DNA from 2 places in the Arthrobacter sp. NPDC080031 genome. Region 2 is predicted to be linked to the other one. Evidence: riboswitches for the same ligand, from Rfam matches in the RefSeq annotation. Region 2 holds a riboswitch; the other holds the start of a gene.
What was found. A riboswitch is a leader RNA that binds a small molecule or an ion and turns the genes downstream of it on or off. The one in region 2 is predicted to bind cyclic di-AMP.

Region 1: linked by a shared signal. The riboswitch ahead of AB0323_RS12165 (hypothetical protein) and the one ahead of AB0323_RS18380 (M23 family metallopeptidase) in region 2 are both predicted to bind cyclic di-AMP.

What each region holds. Positions count from the first base shown of each region.
Region 1 covers NZ_JBFBLA010000012.1:91,858-109,294, forward strand. The annotation lists gene AB0323_RS12120 (neutral/alkaline non-lysosomal ceramidase N-terminal domain-containing protein) at 1-634, opposite strand, end outside; gene AB0323_RS12125 (amidohydrolase family protein) at 631-1,794, opposite strand; gene AB0323_RS12130 (sugar isomerase domain-containing protein) at 1,791-2,555, opposite strand; gene AB0323_RS12135 (6-phosphogluconolactonase) at 2,552-3,301, opposite strand; gene AB0323_RS12140 (AGE family epimerase/isomerase) at 3,298-4,563, opposite strand; gene AB0323_RS12145 (sodium:solute symporter family protein) at 4,560-6,092, opposite strand; gene AB0323_RS12150 (glycosyltransferase family 39 protein) at 6,216-8,315, opposite strand; gene AB0323_RS12155 (glycosyltransferase family 39 protein) at 8,322-10,373, opposite strand; gene AB0323_RS12160 (bifunctional glycosyltransferase family 2/GtrA family protein) at 10,370-11,740, opposite strand; gene AB0323_RS12165 (hypothetical protein) at 11,901-12,575, opposite strand; cyclic di-AMP (ydaO/yuaA leader) riboswitch at 12,659-12,855, opposite strand; gene AB0323_RS12170 (HAMP domain-containing sensor histidine kinase) at 12,997-14,475, opposite strand; gene AB0323_RS12175 (response regulator transcription factor) at 14,488-15,228, opposite strand; gene AB0323_RS12180 (hypothetical protein) at 15,468-16,295, shown strand; gene AB0323_RS12185 (winged helix-turn-helix domain-containing protein) at 16,962-17,437, shown strand, end outside.
Region 2 covers NZ_JBFBLA010000024.1:10,648-23,202, reverse strand. The annotation lists gene AB0323_RS18440 (response regulator transcription factor) at 1-247, opposite strand, end outside; gene AB0323_RS18435 (LysE/ArgO family amino acid transporter) at 329-964, opposite strand; gene AB0323_RS18430 (LysR family transcriptional regulator ArgP) at 1,034-1,942, shown strand; gene AB0323_RS18425 (hypothetical protein) at 2,033-2,260, shown strand; gene AB0323_RS18420 (DNA repair helicase XPB) at 2,263-3,906, opposite strand; gene AB0323_RS18415 (helicase-associated domain-containing protein) at 3,917-6,379, opposite strand; gene AB0323_RS18410 (hypothetical protein) at 6,429-6,644, opposite strand; gene AB0323_RS18405 (cold-shock protein) at 6,888-7,271, shown strand; gene AB0323_RS18400 (DUF3027 domain-containing protein) at 7,279-7,854, shown strand; gene AB0323_RS18395 (MFS transporter) at 7,899-9,188, shown strand; gene serC (phosphoserine transaminase) at 9,210-10,340, opposite strand; gene AB0323_RS18385 (metal-dependent transcriptional regulator) at 10,589-11,284, shown strand; cyclic di-AMP (ydaO/yuaA leader) riboswitch at 11,411-11,618, shown strand; gene AB0323_RS18380 (M23 family metallopeptidase) at 11,621-12,439, shown strand.

The DNA.
Region 1 (17,437 bases), on a different contig from region 2:
CCACTGAGCCGGGGAAACGTTCCTCCAGGACCCTCCTGGTGAACGCCGGATAGTCGCCGCTGATGAGGCGGTTCTCCGGGCCCAGGACCACAGGGTGGCAGGGATAGAGGACGATCCAGGCAACCACTTCTCCGCTTGCGTCGCGGAAGGTGGCGACCTGGACTGGCGGATCAACGGCGCGTTCGGGATGGCGTCGGTTCCTGGCAACGTCCACTCCGCGCGATTCGCCGTACTGCAGGGTCGCAGGCCGCTGGGAGGCCACCGCAGCCTCCGTGGCCTCGCGGCAAGCCAGGACGATTTCCACCAGGAGCCGCGGGTCATGGCCCCCGAGCCGGCCCGGCATGACGCACGGACCTGCGTGCGTATGCGTGGCGGTGATCGCGACACGTTCCGGCAGAAGGGGCAAGCTCCCTGCGATGCGGGTGCAGGTGTCTTCGTGGAGGCCGCACACATCCACGGTGATCCAGCACGTGTCATCGACGGCCAGCGCCCGAACGGTCAGGGGGTCGTGGACGCCGGTGCTCGGTTCCGTCCTTGCTGCGAATCCGGCCATTGGCGTACCTGGGGGCGGGGAAATCTCGACGACGGCGGCGCCCACGCGCAGGGCGGCCGGCCCTGGATGGCTGGTACTCATTCCGGTTCGCCCGATACTTTTCGACCGCCTTGGATCACCGCGGTAATGGTCCCTGCTTCGGGTCCGTCCCCGGTGATCTGGACAAAATCCGCCGGGGAACCGACTTGAAGGTGGCCGAGCCCCGGTCGGGTGCCCGGGATCACCCGGGCGGGAGTGGACGTCACCATTTTGAGGGCTTCCGGAAGCTCCAGTCCGACGTCGTGGATCACGTTGCGGAAACCGTCCGGCAGCGTAGCGGCGGCTCCTGCGAGCAGATCCGTGCCGACATGCGAGAGCCTCCCGCCAGGGGAAAGGTCCACCAGGCCGCCCACGGAAGTACGGTGGCGGCCAGGCTCGCTGCCGGCCAGCGCTGTGCTGTCCGAAACCAGGTATGCGCGTTCGGGGGTCTTGGCCCTGATCATGACTTTCAGCGTATCGCTGGGCAAGTGGTGGCCGTCCGCTATGAGTCCTGCCGTGAGCCGGTCGTCAGCGAGTTGAGTCCACAGGGCATTGGGGTGCCTGGGCAGGGTAGTGGCGATGCCGTTGCCAAGATGGGTGGCCAGGCCGGCGCCCGCGGTGATGGCCGCCGTGATTTGTTCAGGACTCGCGTGCGTGTGTCCGATAGCCACTTGGACGCCCAGTTCGCGGATTTGGGCGATCTGGGCCGGCGCGTCGGGCGTATGCGGAGAGACGGTGACGATGCCGACCATTCCGCTTGCGCGAAGCCAGCGCCGGACCTCCTGGACGTCCAAGGGGCGAACGAAGCCGGCGTCGTGGACGCCCCGGGGACCGTCCTGTCCCGAGATGAAGGGGCCTTCGATGTGGACGCAGGGGATGGCTGCCCTGGTGACTGGATCAATTTCACAGGCCCGTTTGATCTGTTCGAGCGCGCCGGTGATTGCCTCTTCCGATGCTGTCACGATGGTTGGCACCCAGGTAGTGACGCCCAGCTTCGCCAGCTCCGCAGTCATGTTGATGACCGTTTGCGGCGTGATGTCAGCGGTGTTGACGTCTAGTCCGCCGTAGCCGTTGACCTGGCCATCGATGAATCCCGGTGCGATGACAGGCAGCCTCTGGCCAGAATCTATCTCCCGCAACGACAGGATGGTCGTGTCGTAGGCGACTTCTATGTTGATCCCCCGGTGGGGGTCTTTGCCCACAATCGTTTTGGGGTGTGTCACAGCTTGCGTACCCGTCCTTTGAAACGTGAAATGAATTGCTGGTTGGCCTCGTCCCCTCCGGCGGCGTTTCCTGATCTCCACAATGGCGGCTCAATCCCGATGTCGTTCAGCTTGCTGATGGTGGACATCATGAGCCAGTTCAGGGTGAAAGCGTTGGCGAAGGTGGACACGGCGGCCGTTTTCTCCTTTGCCCCGGGGACCTTCATGACGGCGTCTCCGACGGGAACCTTCGTGTCGATGTGATGGTCAACCACATCGTGCAGATTCAGCTTTTGCGGATGCCGTGCGGGATGGTCACTGGCTGTTTCCTCTGCGTGCTCCCGCGATGAAACGCCGATGGTCCTGACCGACAGTTCACGTGCAGTCACGGCGGCGTCGATGAGGGCGCTATTGATGCCGTACGCGTTGACCAGGATCAGGACGTCCCCTGCTCCGATGCCGGCGTCCTCGATAACAATCCGGCCGTAACCCGGAGTCCGTTCCATGGCCATTGAGCGGAGGGCGCCGCTGGAGAGCAGGGTGCCTTCGTCCAAAATGGCCGAGACGTGCATCAGTCCGCCTGCCCGGAAGAACACTTCCTGGCTTGCCAGGTTCGAGTGGCCGCCGGGGCCGTAGATGTGTACCAGTTCGTCCTTGGCCACCTGGGCCGCAAGAATGTCCGCGGCAATGCTGATGTTTTCGGCCTCTTCCAGGCGGATGCGCTCAAGGAGCCCGGTGATTGTTCCGAGGTAGTCCTGCGCGAGCTGTTCACTGGCGTTCATCGCGGATCGGATTCGGCGTCGAGGTAGATGGTGACGTTGGGGTGCGTGCGCAACGCAGTACCGGGATGGTCTCCACTGATCGGCTGGCTCAGCGTGTTGTGGACGGCCGCCCTTTTGGCACGGCCGGGCACGGAAGCGATGATTTCGGAAGCGTGCAACAACCGCGGAATGGAGACGGTGATGGCGCGCTGGGGAACGTCGTCGACACTCGCGAAATGCCCTTCGTCCACCTGTTGCTGGCGGCTTACTTCGTCCAGGTCGATGACGCGGGCGGGCAGCGGGTCAGCGAGGTCGGCCGGAGGATCGTTGAAGGCAAGATGTCCGTTGACTCCCAATCCGAGCAGGACGAGGTCAAAGGGATCCTGGCCCATCAGCGTGCCATAGCGCTGCGCTTCCTCTTCGGCGGGGTTCCCCGGGTTGATGCGGTGAAAGGTGGTCGGTGGAAGGTGGTTGAAGAATTTGCGTTGCAGCCAGTTTCCGAATCCCTGAGGTGCGTCCGCCTCGAGCGCGAGGTAGTCGTCCATATGGAAACAGGTTATGCGGGCCCAATCGATGCCGGGTTCCTGGACGAGTGCCTGCAGCGTTGCCTCCTGGCTGGGAGCTGCTGCGAGCATCAGCCGGACTTCCTGCTGATTCCGCAGCGCCCTGCGTAGCGTTTCCGCTGCATGCTTCCCGGCGTGTTTGCCCAGGGCGGCCCGGTCCGGGTGGGTGGAAACGGCGGGGCTGTAAGTAGTCAGTGCTGTCACGTGTGCGTCCTTCGGGTTTCTAGTTCAGTAGTGAGGAGAAGTGATCGGGCTATATGGAAGGGGTCCTTGACCGGCAGCGCCACCACTTTGTCGAGGGGTTTGCCCTCGCGGTCGCGTATTTGCAGCCACTCCTGGCCGGAGGGGTCGGGAAATGTGTCGAGGGTGTAGGACCAGATTCGCTCGTGCCAGTCCAGGAGATCGGGACGCCCGAAACGTTCGGCGAGCAGCCTGCTCGCGTAGAGGGCCTCAACCTGGACCCACCACAGCTTGGTGTCCCACGTCTGGGTCACCAGTGTTTCGTAGGGGTCGTTGCCAAGGAGCCTGCCCCGGGGTTCTGCTCCGGTGCTGTCGACGTATCGGAACATGCCGCCGTGCTGGTCGTCCCAGCCGTCTTCCAGGGCCCGGACGGCAAGGTCCGGTAGCCAGTCCGGAATGCGAGGTGCCAGGACAGGCATGATCTCGACGGCCTCCATGACCATCCAGAGCATCTCCAGCAGATGACCGGGGGTTCGGTGGCGGGCCAGGAGCGTGTCCAGGTCGTCGGTGCTGTCCGGCCGGTATTCCCACCAGGAGTCGGCCTTCCACATGCCTTCTGAGTTTCCGTCGCCGAGCAGCTGGGAAAGCGCGGCACCGGCTGTGTCGGCGCTTTCAGCAGAGCCGCTGGCCAAATGGAGCTGGGCGCCCACATGCAGCAGCAGCATCAGCCCGGCCGCGTCCTTGAACCCGGCCCGGACGGGGTATGGCTCGGACGGAGCGCTCCGCGCCTCGATCCTTTCTTCGGCGTGGGCGAGAAGTGCATGGGCTGATTGCAGCCACTCTTCACGTTCCCGGCCTGCGGCTTGGGGGAGCCGGGCTGCACCCGCGAGGCCCAAGGCCGCAAAGAGGTCAGCCAATACGCTCACCGCGATCTCCCCTTGCGGCCCGGACGGCAGCGCCTGCCCTTCAGCCGATGTGCGGTATGCCGTGACATTGCCGTCCATGATGGCGTGGGCTTGGATGAACCTGGCGGTTTCAATCGACAGAGTGGCCCACAACTGGGGATTTTCCGCGATGATTCCGGCCTCGCTGTCCAGCGCAATCCTTGAGCAGAGCCAAGCCCAGCGGCCTTGGGACCACGTATATTTTTCGTTCGAAAGCAATCGCCCTGAGTTGGAAAAGCAAGTGAAAACGCCGCCGTCTTTCCTGTCGACTCCGTTCTCGAGCCACCAAGGCAGGACGCCCTTGAGCAGCTGATCCCGTATTTCGGATCCGGTTGCGCTCATGCCACGGCGCTTTCAACTGGAATCGATGTAGCCGGCTCATGGTCACGGTCAAGGGACTCGACAAGGGCGTCGGAAGCTTCGTTGTGCCAAGGGCGCAGCCAGCCGAAGACGCAATACACGATCGCGGAGGCGACCACCGGGGCAGCCACGTTGATAGTCTGCGCACTGGCCGTGCCCAGGCTCGCGATGGGAGCGGCCAAGGCGTACTTTGCAAGCGCGAAAACGAGCAAACCGGTGGCCCAGGAGAACAAGGCTGCCGATGGGCCGCAGCGCCGGAACGGCCGCAACATCCCCAGCAGCATGGGAACGGCGATCGGCCCCACCAAGGCCCCGAACCAGAGGATTATCAGGCCCAGGACGCCGCCGAAGGAATCCGCGCTCAGGGCAATGACCATGGACAAACCGATGAAGAGGAACGTGGAAATCCGGCCACCCAGTAGTTCCGCACGCGACGTCAGGGGCTGCCGGGAACCGCGCAACGCAGGGATGATGTCCCGGATGACGACGGCGGAAATAGCGTTGGCGTCCGAAGAGGTCATAGCCATGGTGTGAGAGAACATTCCCGCGACCACCAAGCCAACCAGCCCGGCCGGCAGCAGCTGCTGGGTCAGGAGCGCATACGCCTGATCCGGGTGCGTCAGATTGGGCAGGATGAGCGGCGCGGCCCACATGGGGAAGAAGAGCACGAGCGGCCACACGAGATAGAGCGCGCCCGAAAGCAGGACCGATTTGCGGGCCGCTGAGCCGGACGGTGCGGCAATGAAGCGCTGAGCCAGGTTCCAGGTTCCTCCGTTGTAGGAAATAGTGCTGATCAGGCAGTACGCGAGGAAGAATCCGATGGTGTAATCGCCGGCGAACAGCTGCGAGTGGGAGGCCGGCAACCGGGACCAGATTCCCGCAATCGAGGAAACGCCCCCAAGCTTGGCCACGGCGAAGATGAGCATTGCAATGCCCGCGACGGACTGGATGATGAATTGGCCCATGTCGGTCAATGCGTCCGCCCACAAGCCGCCGATGGTCGAATAGATGAGCGTGACCCCGCCGACGATCAGGATCCCAACGGCGATCGGAACCCCGGCGAACACGTTCAGGAGGATCGCACTGGCAGCCCACTTGGCCGCAACATCGAAGACTTTCAATGCGGCACCGGACCAAGCCAGTACTTGCTGGGCGGGCAGGTTGTAGCGCGTGGCCAGGTATTCGAGCGGGGAGATGATTCCCAAACGCTGCCTGAGGCGGGGCCAGCGCGGGGCGAAAAAGGCAGCGCCGATGAGGCAGGCGATCGTGATCGTGAGCGACCACCAGACATACAGTGCGAAACCGGTGGTGTAGGCGATGGCGGCGTAGGCCACGAAGACAGCTGCCGAATAGCCGGACATGTGGTGGGAAATCCCCGCCAGCCACCACGGCATCTTCCCACCGGCTGTGAAGAAGTCGGCGGCGTTTTTCACTCGGCTCTTGGCCCACCAACCGATACCTATCATTACTACGAAGTAGGCCCCTAAAACGAGCCAGTCGGCGAAATACATACATCCTCCTTGATGCAACGCAAGCTTGGAAATGGATCTGCAGTGGCGTCCACTTTTCTCTGCAAACGTTTGCAAAACAAGAGTCTTTTGGAAAGATTTCTCCTGCGGACTTCCTCAGCCCACTCAGCCAGCCAGTGCGTACACCGTGGTCCCGCCAATGTCCTGGGCCGGGAAGTTCGCAGCCACCCATTGCGCGATCCGGGCAGGAGCTTCCGATCCGCTGTTCGCCTGCATGGTCCCGCCGGCGATGAAGTAGTGGATCTTGCCTTCTGCCACGAGCTGCTGGAACTGTTCGAGCGTCGGGGACGGGTCGGTGCCGTTGAAGCCACCCACCGCCATGACGGGCAGTTCGGTGGCCAGCTGGTAGCCGGCGGCGTTGTTGGAACCCACGACGGCGGCCGCCCAAGTGTAGTTCGAGGCGCCGGTTTTCAGTGCGGCAACCATTTCCGACGACGGCGTGGTGGCGCCGAGCAGGCCGCCCATCCCACCGCCTTGCCGGTTCGCGCCAAAGCCACCGCCCTGGATGCCCGGCTGCCGGAGGGCTTGCGGGGGAGTGTTTTGGCCGTTGTTCTGGCCTGTGTTTTGGCCGTTGTTCTGGCCTGTGTTTTGGCTCGCGCCGTTTTGTCCGAAGCCGCCCCGGCCGCCGAAGCCGAAGCCGCCGAACGTCGTCGTGGGACCGGCGCTGGGGATTGCGCCGCTATGCGTTACGGAGGCGGTTGAGATCGAGTACGCCAGCGGGCCGGCGAGGGAGGCCGCGAGGGCGAGCACCGCCGTCGTGCGCTGAAGGATCGTGGGCTGAAGGATGCGGGACGGGAAGCGTCCCGAGAGCATCAGCCCGGCCGCGGCTGCCAGGGCGCCCAGCAGCACCGCCCAGCGCAGCCACGGACCATACGCGGTGGTGCTGCCCAGGAGATCGAAGGCCAGGAATCCCGCTGCGGCCACGGCCGCGGCGAGCGCTACCGCGGCGACGAGCTGCGCGCGGTTTTGCCACAAGAGCGCTCCGCCCAAGCCAGCAAGCCCGGCGATGCCCGGGGCCAGGGCTACTGCATAGTAGGGATGGATGATGCCGGCCATGAAGCTGAACACCAGCCCGGTGACAAGCACCCACGAGCCCCACACGATCACCGAGGCACGGACGCCATCGGTGCGCGGGGCACGGCGGCCCAGCCACAGCAGCCCGGCCCCGAGAACCAGCACCGACGGCAACAACCATGCGATCTGGCCGCCGAACTCGCTGTTGAACATCCGGAACAGCCCTGGAACTCCCCAACCGTTGCCGCCCCCGACGCTGCCGGTTTCCTGTCCGCTGAGCCGACCCAGGCCGTTGTAACCGAGCGTCAATTCCAGGATGGAGTTGTTCTGGGAGCCGCCGATGTACGGCCGCATGTTCGCCGGAACGAGTTCGACGACGGCGAGCCACCAGCCTGCCGAAACCACCATGGCTGCCCCAGCGCCTAGCAGCCGAAGCAGGCGACGCCCCACTCCGCCCGGCGCGGCAACCACGTACGCCACCGCGAATCCAGGAACCACCAGCAGGACCTGGAGTTGCTTGGTGAGGAAGCCGAAGCCCAGGAGCACCCCGGCCAGCAGGAGCCAGCGCAGCTTGTCGTCCTGGATGGACCGCAGCGTGGCGTAGCCGGCGGCCGTCATGAGCAGCACCAGCAGGGCGTCCGGGTTGTTGAACCGGAACATGAGGGTGGCTACCGGGGTGATGGCCATGACGACGGCGGCCAGCAACCCGGCCCGGTGCGCGAGCCGCGGGTCGCCGGTGGCGGGGGCCGCGGCCCGCCGGACCGCAAGATACAGCAGCCATGCCGTGGCAACGCCCATGAGTGCCTCGGGAACCAGGATGCTCCAGGAGTTCAGCCCGAAGATCCGTACCGAGAGGCCCATGATCCAGAGGGACGCCGGCGGCTTGTCCACCGTGATGGAGTTGGCGGCATCGGAGGATCCGAAGAACCAGGCCGCCCAATCCTGCGAACCGGCCTGGGCTGCGGCGGAATAGAACGGGTTGGCCCAGCCGGAAGCGCCAAGGTTCCAGAGATACAGGACCGCCGTTGCGAGCAGGACAATGCCGAGCTCCCCGCGGTGCCGCAGGGCATGCGGGTCACTGTTGCGGCGGGGTTTTTGCCTCAGGCCGGGCGGGACCCGCTCCACCAAACGCGACGGCGGGACGGGCTGCGCTGGTTTGGAACCGGTGTCCGTGGAATAGGAAGCGGTCATCGGAATCTACTTTGTCAGCTTGTAGACGGTGGAGCTGCCCGCCGTCTGGGCTTGGAAGTTGGCCTGTACCCAGGAGGCTACCTCGGAATTGCCGCCTTGGCCTCTGAATCCGCCGCCGCCACCCATGCCGCCTCCTGCAATGTAGTAACCGATCTGTCCCTTGGCCACCATGTCCTGGAATTGTGCCAGCGTGGGGTAGGGATCGCCACCGTTCCAGCCACCGAGCGCGATCACGTTGGTGTTGGTGGCAAGCTCAAGGCTTGCGGCCTGGCTGGCGCCGGAGACGATCGCCGACCACTTCGTGGTGGTGGACGTCAGCAGCGCGGTCAGTCCTGCGTCGGCCGTTCCCTCCGAACCCGGCCCTCCGGCCTGGCCCGCGCCACCAGCTGCGCCGAACCCTCCGGCGCGGTTTCCGAAGCCACCCATGGCGGAGCCGGCGGGTCCCGACGTCGGGATGGAACCGGAGTGCGCGGTTGCCGCCGTCGCGAGCGTCCACGCCGCGGTTCCCAGGCAGCCGGCCAGAAGGGAAACGACGACGACGGCTGCGGCCGTGGCCTTCCGGAACCGGCCGGCCGGCTTGAGCGAGTCGAGGCGGAGCAGGATTGCCGCGGCCGCCACCACGCCCAGGACGACGATCACGATGCGCAACCAGGGAAGCCACGAGGCGTCGCGGCCCAGGAGAACCGCGGACCAAGCCGAACTTCCGAGGATTACCACTGCCAGGACGATCCTGGCAGGCCAGTACCCGCGGCCACGCCACAGCTCAACGCTGCCGATGCCCACCAACGCTGCGATTGCCGGTGCGAGCGCTACCGCGTAATAGGGGTGGACGATGCCGCCCATGAAGCTGAAGACCCCCGCTGTGACCAGAAGCCAGCCACCCCAGAGGATGAGCGCGGCGCGGGTGCGGGAGGCTCGCGCTTCCCGGCGGGTGAACCACAGGCCGGCTGCCAGCAGAATGAGCGCCGCAGGAAGAAGCCAGGAGACCTCGGCGCCGAAGCTCCTGCCAAACATGCGGGCGATCCCGGCAGCTCCACCGAAACCGGCGTTGCCGCCACCACCGCCGTCGAACGCACCCAAACCGCCAGCGGGCGCTCCAGCGCCCCCTCCGCCGGGCGTCCCTTCGCCCGAACCGGTGATGCGGGACAGCCCGTTGTAGCCGAAGGTCAGCTCGAGGAAGCTGTTGGTTTGCGAACCTGCCATGTAGGGCCGCGCCGAAGCCGGAGTCAGCTGGAAGAGAGCCACATAGCTGCCTGCCACCACAGCGATACCTGCCAATGCGCCCAGCAAGTGCAGCAGCCTCCGCCGCAACGGGGTAGGTGCGGCCCAGAGGTACGCGAGTCCCAGGCCCGGAACAATCAGGAAACCCTGCAGCATTTTGCTCAGGAATGCCAGGCCCACCACGGCGCCGGCCGCGGCGAGCCACTTCCAGCCTGCCCGTTCGATAGCACGGGTAGTGAAGTACGCCGCGAGCACCAGGCACAGGGTCAGCATGGCGTCGGGGTTGTTGAAGCGGAACATGAGCGCGGCCACCGGGGTCAGTGCCAAAGCACCACCGGCCAACAAGCCAGCGCCCGGTCCGGAGATCCGCTTGACCGTCAGATAGAGGAGACCGACGGCGGCCACGCCCATGAGCGCCTCGGGAACCAGCATGCTCAGGGGTGAGAAGCCGAAGATCCGGCCCGCCAAGGCCGGGATCCACAAGGAGGCCGGCGGCTTGTCCACGGTGATGGCATTGCCGGCGTCGAGCGAACCGAACAGGAACGCCGTCCAGTCCTTGGTGCCGGCCTGGATGGCGGCGGCGTAGAAGGAGTTTCCGTAGCCGGTGGCTGCGAGGTTCCAAAGATACAGGAAGGCCGTGGCTACGAGGAGCCCGGCGGCGGACGGCCGCACCCAGCGGGGCTGCCGGCCAAAGGCGTATCGCGTCCAATGGGGCGTGGCACCGGGGGTTGACGGGCCTGTCGAGTGCCCGCCCTGCGGTGACTGGGTAGTTCCGACGGCGTTGGGCGAGTCGGATCCGGCCGGTCCTGTGCTTGCGGGAGTAATCGTGGAAGTCATGATGCTGCCGTTTCTGTGCGCGATGTGGCTTGTGTGGCGGGTGCAGTCGCCTGCGCGACAGGCTGTCGGAAGACCCAAAGCCGGAACAAGAGGAAGCGGACCGCGGTGGCGGCGAGGTTCGCCGCAACGACGGTGAGGAGCTCGCCCCAGCGGTCCGGCGTCGTCGTACTGTGCACCAAGGCGAGTGCCCCGGAGGTGAGCGCGAGGCCGATCCCGAAGACGATCAAACCCTCGAAGTGGTGCCGTACGGGGTTCCCGCCTTGGATGCCGAAGGTGAAGCGCCGGTTGGCTCCGGTGTTGGCGATGGCCGTGACGAGCAGCGCCAGGAAGTTGGCCAGTTGCGGGTCCATGAAGCCGCGGCAGAACAAGAAGATGAGCACATAGGCGAGGGTGGACGCAGCGCCGATTGCGGCGAACCGGACCAGTTGCCCGAAAAGGCTGCTGCGCGGGCTCTGCTCGGCGGTGCGGGACGACGCCGGGAGCGGCCCGCGTGCAAGCGCTGCGCGCAGTTCCGGAATGGGGATGCGTCCCGAGACGAGATCCCGGGTGAGCCGGACCATGCCGCGGATGTCGGCCAAGGCGGTGCGCACCAAGTCAACGCTTGAATTGGGATCGTCGATCCAGTCAACCGGAACCTCGTGGACCCGGAGGCCGCAGCGTTCGGCGAGGACCAGGAGTTCAGTGTCGAAGAACCACGAGTTGTCCAAGGTGTGGGGGAGGATCTGCTGCGCAACGTCGGCCCGGATCGCTTTGAAGCCGCATTGGGCATCGCTGAAGCGGGCGCCCATGAACGAGTGCAGCATCAGGTTGTAGCTGCGCGAAATGAACTCGCGCTTGGGGCCGCGGACAACCCTGGAATCGCGGGTCAGCCGTGTTCCAATCGCGAGATCCGAATGGCCGGAGATCAGCGGGGCCAAAAGGGGAGCCAGTGCGGCGAGATCCGTGGACAGATCCACGTCCATGTAAGCCAGAACCGGCGACGGCGACGCGAGCCACACCCTGCGCAGGGCGTTGCCGCGTCCCTTCTCCTCAAGATGGACAACCGCGAGCTCAGGCAGTTCCCTGGCCACACGTTCGGCGATTTTCAAGGTGCTGTCCGTGCTTGCGTTGTCCGCCACGGTGATGCGGAAGCCATGCGGGAAGGATTCGCGCAAATGGCCGTGCAGCCTGCGCAGGCACTCTTCGAGGTCGCGTTCCTCGTTGAAGACGGGGATGGTGACATCGAGCACGGGGATGGCGGTGTGGGTGTCCACGGGGGCGCGCCGCACCGTGCTGCGTTGAATGGGAGTGCTGGCTTGGATGGGAAGGCCCGGCGGCACCACCGCGGGGTCCTTCAGGGTTCCGGAGGTGGATTCGATGAGCGTCATGTATCCAGAGTGCCGTTGCAGAATATGAGGGCTTTAGGCGGAACCTGTGACGTGGCTGTGGATGTATGACCGGCGTGGCGAATCGCCTGCCTCGTCGAAAAACGCAGAGGTCCGCCCCCTGAAGGGGACGGACCTCAACGCATTTTTGCGTGGCTTCGGCTTAGTACCAGTTGTGGGCCAAGTGGAAGGACCACGCCGCGGACGGCGATCCGTAGCGTTCCTTGATGTAGTTCAGGCCCCAGCGGATCTGCGTCTGGTAGTTGGTCTGCCAGTCGGCGCCTTCTGATGCCATTTTGTCGCCCGGCAGAGATTGCCCGATCCCGTAGGCGCCACTGGAGGCGTTGGTGGCAGTGGTGCGCCAATCCGATTCCTTGTTCCACAGGGTGATCAGGGCTGACATTTCGCCCTGGCCCCAACCGTAGGAGGGCAGGATGCTTGCGGCATAAGCCTGGGCGCCGGAGGGATCATCGACGGCGACGGGCGCGGCCGGGGCTGCCGGAGCAGGGGGTGCAACGGGGGCCGGGGGCGCCACGGCGGCCGGGGGCGCCACGGGTGCGGCCGGTGCGGCAGCCTGGGGCGCGACGGCGGCCGGAGCGGGGGCGGGTGCCTGGCTCGGCGTCGGCGTGGCGCTCGGCTTGGGGCTTGCGCTCGCGCTCGCCGGCGGCGTGGCTGCGTGGTCCGTCGCGCGGGATTCGGACGTGCGGCTCATGTCCTGGGCATTGATGGCTTGTCCGGCGGCCTGGGTGGCGGCGCCTGCGCCAAGGAACACGGCAACGACGCCGGCAACAACTGCCATCCGCTGGCCGGTGCCAAGGTTCGAGGCGGCTCGCCTCAAGGTGGAACGTGACTTGTTTCTCCGGGCTGGTTCGCCGCGGTGGCGCGCAACAGAGCGCGACTGATTCCTGGAATCAGACATGGTGATTGCCTCTCGACGCCTGCGGAGTTAGCTGTCGGATTCGGATGAGGTCATCCGGCCGTGGCCACAGGGAATCGTGGCTGTACGGCTTCACCCCTAGGGCTGGCTCAACATGAGCGCTTGCCCGGAGACCTGGGTCCCCCGTCTCTGCCTGGACTGTTGGGCACCGGGGAGGGGCAGAGCTCGGCGCCTACCCGGCGGTGGCCGGAATTATCCAGCGCACCTATTCGACGGTACAGGAGGATTCCGCTCAAGTCACATTTAGGTAACGGAGATCACGACGCCGGTGGGTCAACTTGCGCTCGCCGCGCACCGGCGTCACGCCCTCCTGGGTTGCCGTTCAGGCCGTGGCGGTCCTGAGCGCCGGAAGCCGCACCGCAAATTCCGTTCGGCCGGCCCGCGATGCCACTTCGACGGTTCCACCATGCGCCTGGACAATGGATTCCACGATCGACAAGCCGAGCCCGGACGTGCCCTCGGAACCCGAGCGGGCGGCGTCGGCACGGGCAAAACGTGAGAAGATCCTGCCCTGGAATTCAGGCGGGATGCCCGGCCCGTTGTCGGTCACCGTCACCACGGCGCTGCCGTCGGCCGAACGCATGACGCTTGTGACCACGGTGGTTCCCGCCTCCGTGTGCTTGCGGGCATTGGAGAGCAGATTCGCCAAAACCTGATGGAGTTGAGTGGTGTCGCCACGGACCATGAGGGGCTCGTCCGGAAGCTTGAGCTGCCAGATGTGATCCGGGGCCATGACTTTCTCGTCGCTGGCGGTCTCGATCACCAACTGCGTGAGGTCCACATCGGTGAACTCCGGGGCCTTCCCTTCGTCCAGCCGGGCCAGCAGGAGGAGGTCTTCGACGAGGGTGGTCATGCGTTCTGACTGGCTCTGCACACGGGCCAGTGACTTGCGACCGTCCTCGGTGAACGTCTCCGTCATGCGCAAGAGCTCGGTATAGCCGCGGATGGCGGTCAGCGGAGTGCGTAGTTCGTGTGAGGCGTCGGCCACGAACTGGCGCACCTTTGTTTCGCTTTGCTGGCGCGCCTCGAGGGCTCTGGAAACATTGTCCAGCATCAGGTTCAAAGCATGGCCGACGCTTCCCACTTCCGTGCTCGGATGGGCCGCCGACGCCGGAACGCGCACCGCGAGTGCCACCTCACCGGCGTCGAGCGGAAGTTTCGATACCTTCGTAGCGACGTCGGAGAGCTGCTCCAGGGGGCGCATGGTGCGGCGGATGAGCACGGTTCCGGCCAGCCCGATCAGGACCAGCCCGCCCAAGGACACGAGCACCATGGTCCAGACGAGCGAGGCCTCGGTGTCCTGCTTCGAGGCGAGCGGCAGCCCCGTGATGACAACATCGCCGTAAGGAGTTTCGGTGGCCACGAGCCGGTAACCGCCATTGGACAGGGTGCGATCAACCGGTCGGCCATCGGGGGGGAGCGCCGAGAGGATTTGAGCGTCGCTGGGCGTCAGCGGAGCGCGGGTGGCATCCGAGGACAAGAATCCTGCATCGCTGCTCACCCGACCGGCAAGAATGCGGGCATTCAGCGTGCCGATGCTCTGGCCCCTGGGATCCAAGGGGTCCGGGCGGCCGCCAGGATTGCCTTGCGGCGGGCGGCCATGGGAGGCCTGCATCAATTGCTGGTCCAGCTGCTTCGTGAGGAACACATCCATGGAGGCGTAGCTGACCACCCCGACGGCGCCGCAGATGGCCACGAGGAGTGCCATCGAGAGAAGGATCAAGCGCGTGCGCAAGTGCCAGGTTGAAGGATTGAACCAGCTGTGGTCGGTCTGGCGGGGGATACCCGAGAGTGCGGACATTCGGAGCCCCGGCTATTCGGCGGGCTTGATGACGTAGCCTGCTCCACGCACAGTGTGGATCATGGGCGGGTGGTTGGCCTCGATCTTCTTGCGCAGGTATGAGATGTAGAGCTCTACGATGTTGGCTTGCCCGCCGAAATCGTAGTCCCACACGCGGTCCAGGATCTGGGCCTTGCTGACCACGCGCTTGGGATTTTCCATGAGATAGCGCAGGAGCTCGAACTGGGTTGCCGTGAGCGGGATGTCTTCGCCGGCGCGGGTGACTTCACGGGTGTCCACGTTCAGGGTCAAGTCACCCACCACCAGTTCGGCCGTGTCCATCGCGGCCACGCCCGAGCGCTGGACCAGCCGGTGCAGGCGCAGCAGGACTTCCTCCATGCTGAAGGGCTTGGTGACATAGTCGTCGCCGCCGGCGGCCAAGCCGACGATCCGGTCCTGCACGTCATCCTTCGCGGTGAGGAAGAGCGCAGGCACCTCAGGCGCAAAGGCGCGGATCCTGCCCAGCAGCTCCACGCCGTCGAACCCCGGAAGCATCACATCCAGTACCAGGACATCCGGCCGGAAGTCCTTGGCGAGCTTTACTGCGGCGGGACCGTCGCCGGCCACCGCCACCGACCAACCCGCCATGCGCAGGCCCATGCTCATGAGCTCGGCGAGGCTGGGTTCGTCGTCCACCACAAGGGCACGGATGGGGGAACCGTCCGGGTGGCTGAGTTGCGGAAGGTTGTTGGTCATGGAGTGCGAGGATGCCATGGGACAACTCTCCAATCTGCGGGTTTGCCAGTGCTTTGCCGTTGCTGTGAGCACCCTGTGAGTCCCAGCCTAGCCACCTGTCCAGAGGTTGTGCCGGTTCGGGGAGCATCCGACCCACTCTGCGGGAGGTCACAGGCAAGCCTGCAGTTCGACACAGCCAATGCACAGCAAAGCGGCTGACGCTGTTTGGGACAAGCACTACCACGACCAACAGTCTCGATTTCGATGGAGAACACACCATGGATCAGCAAAACAACCCCTCTGTACCTGGTTCCGAGCCGGGGAACGGGCACCCGCAGCCGGTGATCCGCCCCCTTGATGATTCCGGGCAGCCTTTAGCCGGGGAACCTGCCGCCGGGTGGGGCGCCCCGCAGCCGCCGGCGAGCCAGCAGCCTGCCGCGGGGTGGGGTGCCCCGCAGCCGCCGGTGAACCAGCAGCCCGCCGCGGGGTGGGGTACCCCGCAGCAATACAACTCCGGACAAACGCGCCCCTCGTTTTTCAAGAATTGGAGCTTGAAGAAGGGGATCATTGTCGGCGGCGTAACGGTCGTGGTCGCTGCGGCGGCAGGGGCCGGTGCCTACGCCGCGGGCAACGGGACCGTGGCGGCTGACACCAGCAGTGCGCAGGCGCCGGGCGCCGGGCAGAACGGCCAGGGCGGATTCGGCGGCCCAGGCGGCGCGAACGCAGGTCCGGGCGGCCTCGGGGTGGGGATGGGCGGTCTGAATGCGGCGATCCACTCGGAATATGTGGTCCTCCAAAGCGGCACCTACGTCACCATGGCGGGCCAGCTGGGAACGGTTACCGACATCTCGGCGAGCTCCATGACCGTCAAGAGCGAGGACGGGTTCACGAAAACCTATGCGCTGGGAACGGACGTCGTGGTCGCGGAAGGCATGCGGCAGCGCGGAAGCGGAACCACCGCCACCACCCTGACGCTCGCCGATGTGAAATCCGGATCCAGCGTGAGGGTCACTTCGCTCAAGGAATCCGACAAGTACACGGCCCAGTCCATCCAGATCGTGACGGCCACCAACTCAAGCACCCAAGGAACCGGCACTACCAACTAGCGATGGGTGCTGCTTGCCTCCGTCCTGACCTTCTTTGTCGCGCTTTGGCCTCAGAATGACGTGACTCGCCGTGTCGCAAGCGCTTTCCGGATTCAAAGAAGGTCACGACGGCGCGTCGCGCTTGCACTGCAACGAGGCCCGTAGCAGACGAATTGGCAAAAAATTTCCATGAGATGCAGACTCACGATTGGACAAGGGTTGTTTCATATCTCGAGATTCAAAGGCAAGCGCGTGACGTGACTTAATATTCAGAAAACGGTCATTTCATCAAACCTGCTTCGAATATTGTGCTCATAAAGGCCAGTGTGACGAACGAGAATGGGTCACATTTGGACATGTCTGAATTGTGATGTGCGGCACAATAGTCCGATTCGTCTCAAAATGTGGACGGTCCGGTCCTTTGTTACTTGCAAGTTCCCTTTGTTACGTTGCACACTTCAAATGTGAACAAGAACTCAACAGCATCTGCAGCCGCAGCGATCGAGCCCAGCGCACCCGCTGGTCCTTCGATGAGCTGTTGTCGAATGCATGCCTAACTTAAGACCCCAAGAAGTTTCAGGCATTCGCCCCCTGCCCAGCGTCGGGCGCCCCTCCCCATCTCATTGCGGGGACCAGACCAGCATTCGAAGCCGCGATGACGGCTATTCACATTGAGGTAAGCAATCCATGTCAGTTGCATCCGGATACGTCCACATCTCCGTCCGTAACGCCAACAAGGCCGCGTCGAACGCTGGCCTGCGTCCCGGCTTCGGCAACCGCCCGGCCTACGCCCAGCCCGCACCGCAGGGTGGCAGCCAGGCACCCGGTTATGTCCCCCAGGGCTACAACCCGAACTCCTACGGCCAGCTCCGCGCTGTTCCCGCCAACGAGGCCTCGCCGATGACCGCACCCACGCCTGTCCTTGCTCCAGCGGACCGCTCCATCCGTCCCGTTGCCAACGACAATGTGGCCCGCGGGTTCGTGCTCTACATGGGCATCGACGAAGATACCGCCGCGGCCGCCGGAACATCCATCGCCAAGCTTGCCCAGGAAATCCGGGCCTACGCGCAGTCCCTCGTTTCCGGCGCCGAGAGCTACGCCGCCGTCGCGGTAGCCCCGGCCAGCGCGCCCGGTTCCGCGCTCGACGTCGTCCGTTCGACTTT
Region 2 (12,555 bases):
GGACGGGGAAGTGCTTTCCGGCGGCCCGAAGGCGGCGGGTGACAGTGAACCCATCCATATCGGGGAGCATGACGTCCAGGACCGCGAGGTCCGGGGCGTGAAGATCGGCGGCAGCGAGCGCTTCGCGGCCGTTTGACGCCGCAACGACCTCAAAGCCGGCAAAACGCAGCGAGGTGGAGAGCAGCTCACGGATGTTGGGTTCGTCGTCGACGACGAGGAGCTTGGCTTCGGGGCCGTTCTTTTTCATACCATTCATGATGCTCCCAGTTTCTGGGAGTTGACTGGATGCTTGTTGTGAGAATTATCGGGGTGATGGTTGTGGTCCGCGTTAGCTGCCGAGCGCCAGCCCGACGCCGAGTCCCACCATGGTGACGGCAATCCCGCCGTCGAGGACCCGCCAAGACGCAGGGCGCGCAAAGAAACCACGGAGCAGTTTCGCGCCGAACCCGAGTGAACAGAACCACAGAATACTGCCCAGCATGGCTCCGGCGCCGAACCACCACTGCAGCCCGGGCCCTTGCGCGTTCGCCACGGATCCCAGGAGCAATACGGTGTCCAGGTAGACGTGGGGGTTGAGCCAGGTCAGTGCCGTGACAGTTGCCAGCGCTGCCGCCAATCCGCCTCGAGCGGAGCCCGGGGGCCCGGGCTCAGCGGATACGAGCGATTGCGGCTTGAGGATCCGCCGCGCCGCCATCACCCCGTACGTGACCAGGAAGGCGGCGCCGACGTAACGGAGAACGACGACGGCGGCAGGCGCCGCGGTGAGCAGGGCTCCTGTCCCGAGCACTCCGGCCGCGATGAGCACGGCGTCCGAGATGGCGCACACGGCAACGATGGCTCCGACATGTTCGCCGCGGATTCCTTTCCGGAGGACGAAGGCATTTTGGGCGCCTATGGCAACAATGAGGGCAAGGCCTGTGCCGAGGCCCAGGCCTGCAGCGTGGAAGACATCGGGGGAGTTCATGCTTCGAGGCTAGGTTTTGCCTTCAACATTAGTCCAGCTAAATATTCTTAGGCATCGTAAGATTCTCTTATGGCCCGATTCTCTTCTGAACAGTTGCACACCTTCGCCGCCGTGCTCACTGAAGGTACGCTCGACGCCGCTGCCCGATCACTGAACATCACGCCGTCGGCGGTCTCCCAACGCCTCAAGGCGCTTGAACAAGCGTCCGGCAGGGTATTGCTGCAGCGCAGCAATCCTGTCCGGGCCACGGAGTCGGGACACGTGGTGCTCAGGCTGGCGCGGCAGCTCGCCCAGTTGGAGGCCGACGCCGAACTGGAACTGGGCCTGCCGGGCGAATCGCCGATGGTCTCGGTTCCGATCGTGGTCAACGCGGATTCCTTGTCCGTCTGGTTCCTCAAGGCACTTACCAGGATCCCGGCGGAGCTGAACGCCGTCTTTGATCTTCACCGGGACGACGAGCAGTATTCAACGTCCATGCTGCGCGCCGGGACGGTGATGGCCGCCGTGACCGCGACTCCCGAGCCGGTGCAGGGCTGCCGGGTGGAGCCGCTGGGGAGCATGCGGTACCGTGCCGTCACCACTGCGGAATTCAGGGCGCGGTGGCTTCCCGACGGCGTCGATGTCGCCTCGCTGCGCGCGGCTCCGGCCGTGGACTTCGACCGCAAGGATGAGTACCAGCACCGTTTCCTCGAGCTCCTGGGCGGTGCCCGGCGTGGGATGGAACCGGCAGGGCCGCGGCACTATGTTCCCTCCAGCCAGGAGTTTGCCGAGGCCATCCGCTTGGGGCTCGGGTGGGGACTGCTGCCTGAACCGCAATGCGGCAGGGACATAGCCGATGGGCACTTGGTGGAGCTCGCGCCCGAGCAGCCGCTGGACGTGCCCCTGCACTGGCAACGGTGGCGGACACCGTCGCGGATCCTGGACGCCGTGACCGCGGCGGTCCGGAGCACCGCTGCGGAAGTGCTGCGGAGGCCCTGAACAGGCGGCCCGGGGCAACGTTCGCGGCTAAAAGCCAACACGCCGCGGGCCCAGTCCTAAATTGTCAGAGCCCCGATTCACACTTGAGCCATGGAAAACAAACAAGAATCACGCGTTGAAACTCAAAACGTCGAATTCCATGTCAGCTACCTGGATACGCTTTCCGGACGCATCGAGCACGAAGAGTTCAGCGACCGCCTTGCCGCCGAACGCTTCGCCGATGCGCAGCTCAAGGACGGGGACTCCTGGGCCGTCGTCGACGTCGTCGTGCTGCAAGCAGCGCAGCAGCCGGAGCGCGCACAACAGCTGGTTGCCTAGCCCTATCCGGCGGGTACGTCCTTGGCGTCCATGATCCGGTAGGCGTAGCCCTGTTCGGCGAGGAAGCGCTGCCGTTTGGCGGCAAAGTCCTGGTCGAGGGTGTCCCGGGCAACCAAGGAATAGAAGCGTGCAGCACGGCCGTCCTGCTTGGGGCGAAGCAATCGTCCCAAGCGTTGAGCCTCTTCCTGGCGGGAACCGAAAGACCCGGATACCTGGATCGCCACGGAGGCCTCGGGCAGGTCGATCGAGAAGTTGGCCACTTTGGACACCACGAGGGTCTTGATGTCACCGGCGCGGAAGGCATCGAACAGCTTCTGCCGCACCTTCACACTGGTATCGCCCTTGATCACCGGGGCGTCCAGGCGCTCGCCGATCTCATCCAACTGGTCGATGTACTGGCCGATCACCAGCAGCTGCTCGCCCTGGTGCAGGGCAACGAGCTGGTCCACCAAGTGGGTCTTGGTCTCCGACGTCGCGCAGAGCCGGTACTTGTCGGCATCCTCCGCCATCGCGTAGGCGACGCGCTCGTCCCGGGGCAGGTCCACCCGGACTTCGACGCAGTCGGCGGGCGCGATGTAGCCCTGGGCTTCGATGTCTTTCCACGGTGCGTCGTAGCGCTTGGGGCCAATCAAACTGAAGACCTCGCCCTCGCGACCATCCTCACGCACAAGCGTCGCAGTGAGTCCCAGACGGCGCCGCGCTTGGAGGTCCGCGGTCATCCGGAAGATCGGAGCCGGCAGGAGATGGACCTCGTCGTAGATGATGAGTCCCCAGTCGTGGCCGTCCACGAGTTCCAGGTGCGGGTACAGGCCTCCGCGTTTCGTGGTCAGGACCTGGTAGGTGGCGATCGTGACTGGCCGTACCTCCTTGACCGCGCCCGAGTACTCGCCGATTTCCTGCTCCGTCAGCGACGTCCGCTTCAGGAGCTCGTCTTTCCATTGCCGGGCCGCGACAGTGTTGGTGACCAGGATCAGCGTGGTGGTGGAGCTGGTAGCCATGGCTGCGGCCCCCACCAGGGTCTTGCCCGCACCACAGGGCAGCACGACGACGCCGCTGCCGCCCGCCCAGAAGTTCTCCGTGGCAAGTTTCTGGTACGGCCGCAGGTGCCAGCCGTCCTCGTTCAGGGCGATCAGGTGTGGAGTTCCGTCCACGTAGCCGGCGAGGTCCTCGGCCGGCCAGCCAAGCTTGAGCAACAACTGCTTGAGCTGTCCCCGCTGGGAGGAGTGCACCACCACGGTTTCGCCGTCGATCCTTGGCCCCAGCAAGGGCGCGATTTTCTTGGCCCGGATGACTTCCTCGAGTACGGGATAGTCGGTGGTGCGCATGACCAGTCCGTGTTGCGGGTCCTTTTCGAGGCGCAAGCGACCGTAGCGGGACATCGTCTCTTCGATGTCGATCAGCAATGAGTGCGGCACCGGGAACCTGGAGTAGCGCAGGAGCGTGTCGAGGACTTTTTCGGCGTCCAGTCCTGCGGCGCGCGCATTCCATAGGCCCAAGGGGGTGAGCCGGTAGCTGTGGACGTGTTCAGGGGCGCGTTCGAGCTCGGCGAACGCCGCGATCGCATGCCGCGCCTCGGTAGCGAGCTCGTGGTCGACCTCCAGCAGGATGGTTTTGTCGCTCTGTACGATCAGCGGACCGTCGCTCACTATTGTTTCCTCACTTGCGCGGTTCGCCCGCGGGCTCCACATCGATGATGCGATGGATGGACAGGACTCTTTCGGTATCCCGGGCGGCGTCGAACACCCTGACGCGCCCTCCGGACACTGATACGGGAACAACGGTTTCGGTATTGGAATTCCCCAAGCCGTCCACCACGTTCATGGTGACCGCTTGCTTCAGCCGGATGGCCCTCTGCAGGGTTTCGAGTCCCAGTTGCGTTGCCGCCTCGCCGGTCGCTTCGCCGTGGACCGCGCGGTGGTGCCTCAGCACCGCGAGCTGGGCGTCGACGTCGTCGTCCGGCGGAGCGGTGCGGGGCGCCGTGTAGACGGGGCGCACGCCACCGGCCACCGCCGTCGTCCTCTTATAGCGCACGACGGCGGTCTCCGCCTCCTGCACGGCAGGGGAGAGTCCCAGCTCGCGCAGCACCCTCGCCGTCTCCCGCGGGCTCGCCGTGGAGGTCAGTACTGTGGGGGCGATCCGGACGAGTCCCAGGCTTGCGGCTCCCGGCTCCCGGACGAGCTCGGCGATGGCGGCCTCGTCGTCGCTTTGGATGAAACTGGGGCTGCTGGCGACGCGCAGCCGGCCGTGCCTTGAGGCGATGTCCTTGATCAAGTAGCGGAGCGGTTGGGGAACGTCGGTGGCGGAGTGCGTGCGCAGGAACGTGAGGATGGTTTCCGCGTCCTGGCCGGCGTCCAACGCGCGCCGGATCGAATCTGCGGAGAAGCGGAAGATCGTGGCCGGACCCTGGCCTTCGGCGTCGGCGAGCAAGAGCAGTTTTTCGCTCAGTTCAGGTGCCAGATAGCCCGGGGCGACGGCGGTCAAGTCGGCCTGGAGCAGCACATGGTTGACCGCGGCGGGCAAGTGTTCGCCGAGGATGCTGAGTGCCAGCTCGGGCTGTTCGGTGGCAATCGCAGAACCAAGCTGGGTCAGGGCGCCCGAGCCCATGAGCCCCAGGAGTTCGGCTTCGTGCAGGATGCCGCGGACAAGGGAGCTGAACCGCCGGGACATCCGGGGCTGGGCCCATTCCGCGCGTTCCATGACGGCTTCGGCGTTGAGCACCGGCGCCTTGCCGTCCGGTGCTCCCGCCTCGAGGGTGAGCTCCTCGAGGATCTCCAGGATCCGTTTGCGCACCAACGGGGCGTCAGGGCGCTGGGCCTCGGCGGACAAGGCATTGATGGAACCTGCCGGAGAACCGGATCGCGGTGCCGTGGTGGCAGGTCCGGAGAGGGTTTGTCCCACGAGGGAAGGAGCGCGCTCGCTGGCGAGCCAGGCGTTGACCAGCCAGAGCCACTGCTCCTGGCGGGGAAGAGTGAGCCATTCCACCGACGGCGGCTGAACCCAGGTGGAACTGTCCACGTCGAGGCGCAGCAATCCGGACAAGGCACTGAGCTCGAGGATCAGGGCGGTCTCGGACAATCCCAGGCGGAGGCTGTCGGCCAGGCGTTTGAGTTCACGCACGCCGACCCCTCCGCTGCGCAGGGTAACCACCGGCTGCTCGCGGACCGCGTACAGGAGGTCACCCACCAGGCGGAGCACTTCGGCGATGGCCCCCATGGCGGCATTCCGGCGCAAGGCAGCACTCGTTTGGCCCAGCTCCGGCACGGGAGGCTTCAACGTGAAGTGGTCCACGATCGCGCCGCCACGCAGGGACAGGCCGACGCTGTGCGGGAGTTCAACGTGGCCGGCGTCCAGGGGAACAAGCAAAGCGCGGGCCAGGAGCCAGTCCACGGGACCGACGTCGCGGCCTTCATGGAGCACGGAAGCCTTGCGCTGGGCTTGGGGAACGGCGCCCATGGCCCAGCTGCCGAACTTGTTCAAAAGGGGACGCGTCCGTGCAGGTGCCTCGGACAGAATGTGTTGGAGGTCCTCCGGTGTCGATGTCCAACGTTGCAGCGCCAGCGCCGCGTCCATCGGCGTCGTGGCGGGCAGGATATTGGCCCCGCTCTGGTGGAGTTCGGCGACGAGATGCACCACGCGCTGGGCGAAGGCGGGTTGCAGCCGTACCAGCTCGGTGTAGCTACGGCCCAAGCCGGCCGGGTAGATGCCGATGACGTCCTTGAGGCTGCCCACCGGCAAGTAGAAACGCTGCCGGCCTGGATTGTGCACCGTGGCCGGCGGATCGGCGCGGTGGATGAGGGCCAGTTCCTGGAGCTTGTTAAGGATCGGCTCGAGCGCGGCAAGGGTGGCGCCGTTGATGCACTTCTTCAGTCCTGCCGCGGAGACGCTGTGGCCGGTGTCGGTGTTGGTGCACAGGTGGATTGTCTCCAGTACCTGCATCTCCGGTTTGTTGAGCCGTTCCAGGGCGCGCTGCACGCTGACCCGCGCACTTGCCCGCGCCGCGAGTGCGGCGAAGTCCGGGACCACGGGGGAGATGAGGTCGGGCCGCGCGGCAAACAGGGCCCGCAGCGAGTCATCGCTGCGCGCTTCCAGTTCCTTGCTGAGCGCGCGAATAAGGGACATCAGTTCAACGTTACCGCCAGCCGGGTCCGCCGTCGGGCTTTCCGGCTGCTCATTGGCGACGCCGCGCCCGGACAGAGTCAACCACCAACGCGGCCATCAAAATGAAGGCGAGCGGAAGCCCGTAGAGAGCGGTGGACGTGACCCAGACCGGTGCCACGGCGTTGGCGAAAGCTACGGCCATGACGGCCGCTACGGACGCCAGGGAAAGGACTGCGACGATGGCGGCGACGATCGTGAGCGGGCGGCGGAAGTCGCGGGGAATCATGGAAGCAACGCTAACAGTCCCGGGCCGCATCCCCTGTTGCAGGCCAAGGTGCAGCCTCGTTGCCGACAAAAGGCGCCAGGACCTGCCTGCGTGGTCTCAAAGCGAGAATCCGCGGCCGGGCAGGATAACCTTGAAGCAATAGACCAACACGGTCCAGGCAGTTACCCCTATTCCCGCAGTATCCTGCGGATGCGGTGGCGCGCCGGCTGTGTCTCGCAAGTAAGAACGAAGAAGGTTGATTACGTGCCCACCGGCAAGGTCAAGTGGTATGACAAGGACAAAGGCTTCGGATTCCTCGCGGCAGAGGACGGCCAGGAAGTGTTCCTGCCCAAATCCGCACTGCCCGAAGGCGTAGCGGATCTCAAGGCAGGCACCCGGGTTGAGTTCGGCGTCGCCGACGGTCGCCGGGGCGCCCAGGCGCTGGGCCTCCGCGTGCTGGACAAGCTGCCATCCATCGCCAAAGCCAAGCGCATGAACGCACGCGAGCTCGCTCCGGTAGTCCAGGATCTCGTCTCTGTCCTGGACAACCTCTCCGGCACGTTGTCCGCCGGCAAGTACCCTGAAGGCGCCAAGGGCAAGGCCATCGCTGCAGCCCTGCGCAAGGTTGCCGACGAGCTGGAAGCCTAAACCTGCCATGACATCGGAATCCGCTGAAGCCAGTCCTGAAGTGGCCGGAAATGACGCCGCTGCTGGAACGGCTGGTCCCGGTGCCGAGCGGAAGCCGGCAACGGCGAAACCCCGCACCGGCCTTCCTGTGTGGCGCGTCGGCAAGCCGGACGCTTTCTTGGCCGCCGCCGTCGACGTCGCCCGGAACGCGGTGGAAACCATTGCCAAACCGGGTGAGATCGGACCGCATATTGCCGCGCGCTCCGAAGGTGAACGCGTCGTCACGCACCTGTTCGAATCAAGGCTGCCCGGCTACGGCGGTTGGCAGTGGTACGCGGTCGTGACCCGCAACTCGCGCTCGAAAGTGGTCACGGTCAGCGAGCTTGGCCTGCTGCCGTCGGAGGACTCCATCCTCGCTCCTGAATGGGTGCCGTGGGCAAAGCGCGTCCGTCCGGAGGACGAGGCTACCGAAGCCGAAGAATTGGCGGAGGAAGCCGGCGTCCCCCTTGACGCGGACGACGACGGCGGCCCCTCCGCTGAGGACCTCGCCGCCTCCGCCGGCGAACAAGAGAACGACGACGCCGACGACATCGAGGCTGACTAGCACTTGGCGGGCCCGGCGAGCGAACTTCGTGAAGGTGGAATCTGATGTCCACTTTCAAATCGCTGGGTGTCCCCAACTACCGCATTTGGTTCATTGGTGCCCTCATTTCCAACGTCGGCACGTGGATGCAGCGGACCGCCCAGGACTGGCTGGTCTTCGCCCATCTGAGCAACCATGATGCCGGCGCGATGGGCGTGACCTTGGCCCTCCAACTGGGCCCGCAGCTTTTCCTGGCCCCGTGGGCCGGACTGCTTGCCGACCGCTACAGCCGGCGCAGGCTCCTGGTCATGACCCAATCGGCCATGGCTGTCCTGAGCACTGGCTTGGGACTCCTGGTCCTGAGCGGTGCTGCGCAGTTGTGGCATGTCTATGTGTTCGCGCTCTTGCTTGGCGTTGTCTCGGCACTTGACGCCCCGGTTCGCCAGACGTTCGTGTCGGAGCTGGTCAAGGACGACTATCTTTCCAACGCCGTTGCATTGAACAGCGCATCCTTCAACGTTGCCCGCATGATCGGTCCGGCCGTGGCCGGCGCGCTGACGGTTGCCGTGGGGCCGGGCTGGGTATTCATGATCAACACCCTGACCTTCCTCGCAATGCTTGGGGCGATCCGGGCCATCCCCCTCTCCTCCTTGCGCGTCCAACCCCGGGCCGCCGCAGGCAAGGGCCGCATCCGGGAAGGGCTTCGCTATGTCCGCGATCGCCCGGACATTGTGGTTGTCCTCGTCGCGATTTTCATCATGGGCACCTTCGGCCTGAACTTCGTCCTCTTCATCGCAGCCATGGTCGGCACGGTGTTCGGTATGGACGCGGGAGCATTCGGGCTGCTCAACTCAGTCATGGCGATCGGCTCCGTCGCAGGAGCGTTGCTGGCCGCCCGGCGCGGGCGGCCGCGGATGCGGCTCATCTTCGCGGCGGCGGGCGGGTTCGGCCTCGCGAGCGGACTGGCCGCCCTGGCGCCGAACTACACCATGTTTGCCTTGGCCCTGATTCCCTGCGGACTGTTCGCCCTGACCATGATCACGAGCGCCAACGGCTATGTGCAGTCCACCACGGAACCTGTCATGCGCGGCAGGGTCATGGCACTCTACATGGCCATCTTCATGGGTGGAACGCCCATCGGGGCACCGTTCGTCGGATGGGTGTCCAACGTGGCCGGACCCCGATGGGCTGTGGGCGTGGCCGCCGCGGCAGGCGCCGGCACCGCCGTCGTCGGCATCGTGTGGATCATCCGCGCGCGCCAGCTGCGGCTCCGTTTCGATAGGAGCGCCCGCGGGATGCGGTTCTTCCGCATTGAGTCCCAAGGCGCGGGTCCGGACGACGCCGACCAGTCCTGACCGCGCGAACGCGGCAGTCCCTTACTTCTTCAGTTCGCCCACCACATAGTCGATGCTGGCGAGCAATGCAGAGACGTCGTCCGGCTCGATGGCAACGAAGGTAGCGATGCGCAGCTGGTTCCGGCCCAGCTTGCGGTACGGTTCCGTGTCCACGATCCCGTTGGCGCGCAGCACCTTGGCGATGGCCGCGGCGTCGATTGAGTCATCGAAATCGATCGTGGCGATGACATTGGAGCGGTCCTCGGCCTTCGCGACGAACGGCGTGGCGTATTCGGAAGCCTCGGCCCAGTTGTAGATGCGGCTTGCGGAGTCCGCGGTGCGTCCGGAAGCGAAGTCCAGGCCACCGTTCTTGTTGAGCCACTGGACCTGGGCATCCAAGGTCACCAGGGTGGACAGGGACGGCGTGTTGTAGGTCTGGCTGAGCTTCGAGTTGTCGATAGCCGTCTGCAGGTCCAGGAAATCGGGGATCCAGCGGCCGCTTGCCTTGACGCGGGCGGCGCGCTCGAGGGCGGCGGGGGAGAAGAGACCGAGCCACAGGCCGCCGTCGGAGGCAAAGTTCTTTTGCGGTGCGAAGTAGTAGACGTCAGCCTCGGCAACATCGACGTCCAGGCCGCCGGCTGCGGACGTCGCGTCAACCAGGACCAAGGCCCCGTCGTCGCTGCCTTGAACGCGCTTGACCGGAGCGGCCACACCCGTGGAGGTTTCGTTCTGGGGCCAGGCATACACGTCCACGCCTGCTTCGGCCTGGGAAACCGGCCGGGTGCCGGGCTCGGACTTGATGATGGAGGAAGCTTCCAGGAACGGTGCCTTGTTGGTCGCCGAAGCGAACTTGGAACCGAACTCACCGAAGGAGAGGTGCTGGGCCTTCTTCTCGACCAGGCCGAAGCTGGCGACATCCCAGAACGCGGTGGAGCCTCCGACGCCGAGAATCACCTCGTAGCCCTCGGGTGCACGGAAGAACTGGCTAAGTCCCTCGCGGACGGAGCCCACCAGGTTCTTGACCGGTGCCTGGCGGTGGGAGGTGCCCAGGATCGTTGTCGAGGCGGCGGAAAGTGCTTCGATCTGCTCCGGGCGGACCTTGGAGGGCCCGGCGCCGAACCGGCCGTCCTTGGGCAGCAAATCGGCGGGGATAGTGATGCTGTTGTCGCTCACGGGATGCTCCAATGGTGAAGTAGCGGCCTAGATGCGTCGCGGCAGGTGGCAAGCTGCCCCTTCGACTCCCCAATTCTGCCTGACGCCGCAGGCGGGGGCAGAACCGAAGGTGTCATAGTCCGCCACGTGGAAGCATCTGTTCCACGGGGGTTGGACGAGGCACGAGAATTATCCGGAGTAATTCCAAATAAGCTAAGCTTGGAGCTGGCGAAAATACGCAAGATACTGCGCTCGAGGAGCTGAGCTGGATGACGGATCTGATCGATACCACTGAGATGTATCTTCGGACCATTTTGGAGCTTGAAGAAGAGAACATCGTGGCTCTTCGCGCACGCATCGCAGAGCGCTTGCGGCACTCCGGCCCCACCGTTTCCCAGACGATCGGACGGATGGAGCGCGACGGCCTGGTCATTGTGTCCGATGACCGGCACCTTGAGCTGACTGAAACGGGCCGGAAACGCGCCACCGAGGTCATGCGCAAGCACCGGCTCGCCGAACGGCTCCTGGCAGATGTCATCGGACTGGACTGGGCCTACGTCCACGATGAAGCCTGCCGCTGGGAGCATGTCATGAGCGAACGCGTGGAACGCCGGCTCTACGAGCTGCTGGACCACCCCACGGAATCGCCCTACGGCAACCCCATCCCCGGACTCGAGGCGCTGGGCGGAGCCGCGTCCCATGCCTTTACGGATGGTGTGGTCAACCTTGTTGATGCCATGAACGAATACTCACCTGAAAACCGGGTCACCGTCAGCCGGCTGGCTGAACCGATCCAGGTGGAACCGGAACTTCTGCTCCAGCTGGACGAGGGCGGGATCCGTCCCGGCGCCAGGGTGTCCCTGGAACGCGTGGGGGAGTACATCTCTGTTCGCGTGCCCAATATCGACGGCGCGCTTGAGCTGCCGCCTGAGGTTGCCTCGCACGTCTTTGTCACGGTCGCCTAGCCGTCCCGGCGAGGCGGCCCGCAAAGATAACGAAATTATTACCGCGGGGGCTTAATCCCCTATAGTTTGTTACTGGCGCCGATACCAAAGCGTTACCTGATCCGAAGCCGAGTTCTGCCAGCGGATCAGGTGGATTAGTCCATTCACTGGCAGAAGCGGAGGAACCACCATCGGCTGTCGAAAGACGGCCTTGGGGTGAAGTCCGCAGCGGAAGGGCAAACAGTGCGGGACCCCTTCGGGTAGCCCGCGCTTCGCGCCCTTCACGCGGACCGGGTCCACGATCTCTCTGGCCCGAATCCGACAGCTAACTTCGCAGGCTTGCCAGAGAGGAAAACCTTGACCACGCAGAACACCAGGGGCCGCAGGCGCGCGTCCGGTCCTACTGCTGAGCTGCGGAGCACGAACGCCGTCGAGCACGAGCGGCCCCGCGATCCCCATCGCGAACTTCGCCGCCGCAAGGGTCCTTTCCGGCAGATGGCCGAGTTCGCCGCGGCGAGCGGGGCCGGACAGAAGGCCGGAGTGGCCCTTGCCACGACGGGCCTCATCCTGACGGTCGCCATGCCGGGCACCGGCGCCATGACGGCCACGGCCGACTCAAGCCAGGCCGCCTCGGCTGCAGGCACCCAGCCTGAGATTCCGGCCGCTCCAAGTGCCACGATCGACTTCAGCCGTGCTGCGGTTTCCACCACGGCGGATCCTGACAGCAAGCTCAAGCAACTCTTGAGCGCGCAGTCCGTCGGCACCATCAAGACATCGTCCTCCAAGGGCACCCTGGGCGCGCCGCTGGACACCCTGACCACGGCCTCGCCTTTCGGGTACCGCGTGAATCCCATCACGGGCGGTTTGGGGGAGTTCCACCGAGGCCAGGACTTCGTGGCCCAGTGCGGCACCCAGGTCCATGCAGCCGCGGCCGGAAAGGTCACTTTCGCCGGCTGGCATCCGTATGGCGGCGGAAACCGCATTGTGGTGGACCATGGCAACGGCCTGGAAACCACGTACAACCATTTGTCGTCGTTCAACGTCCAGGTGGGCCAAACGGTCAGCCGTGGCGATGTCATCGCATTGAGCGGCACCACCGGCGCCTCCACCGGCTGCCACCTCCATTTTGAAGTCATGGTCAACGGCGACGTCGTTGACCCCCTGGGCTGGCTGTAGCCAATCCGATGGAAGTCTCTCGAATGCTTGTCACGCTCCGTGACCTGAATGTGACATTCAGCCAAAACTCATGTACCGTCTAAGACGCATCAACTTTTAGAGAGTTGATGCACTCG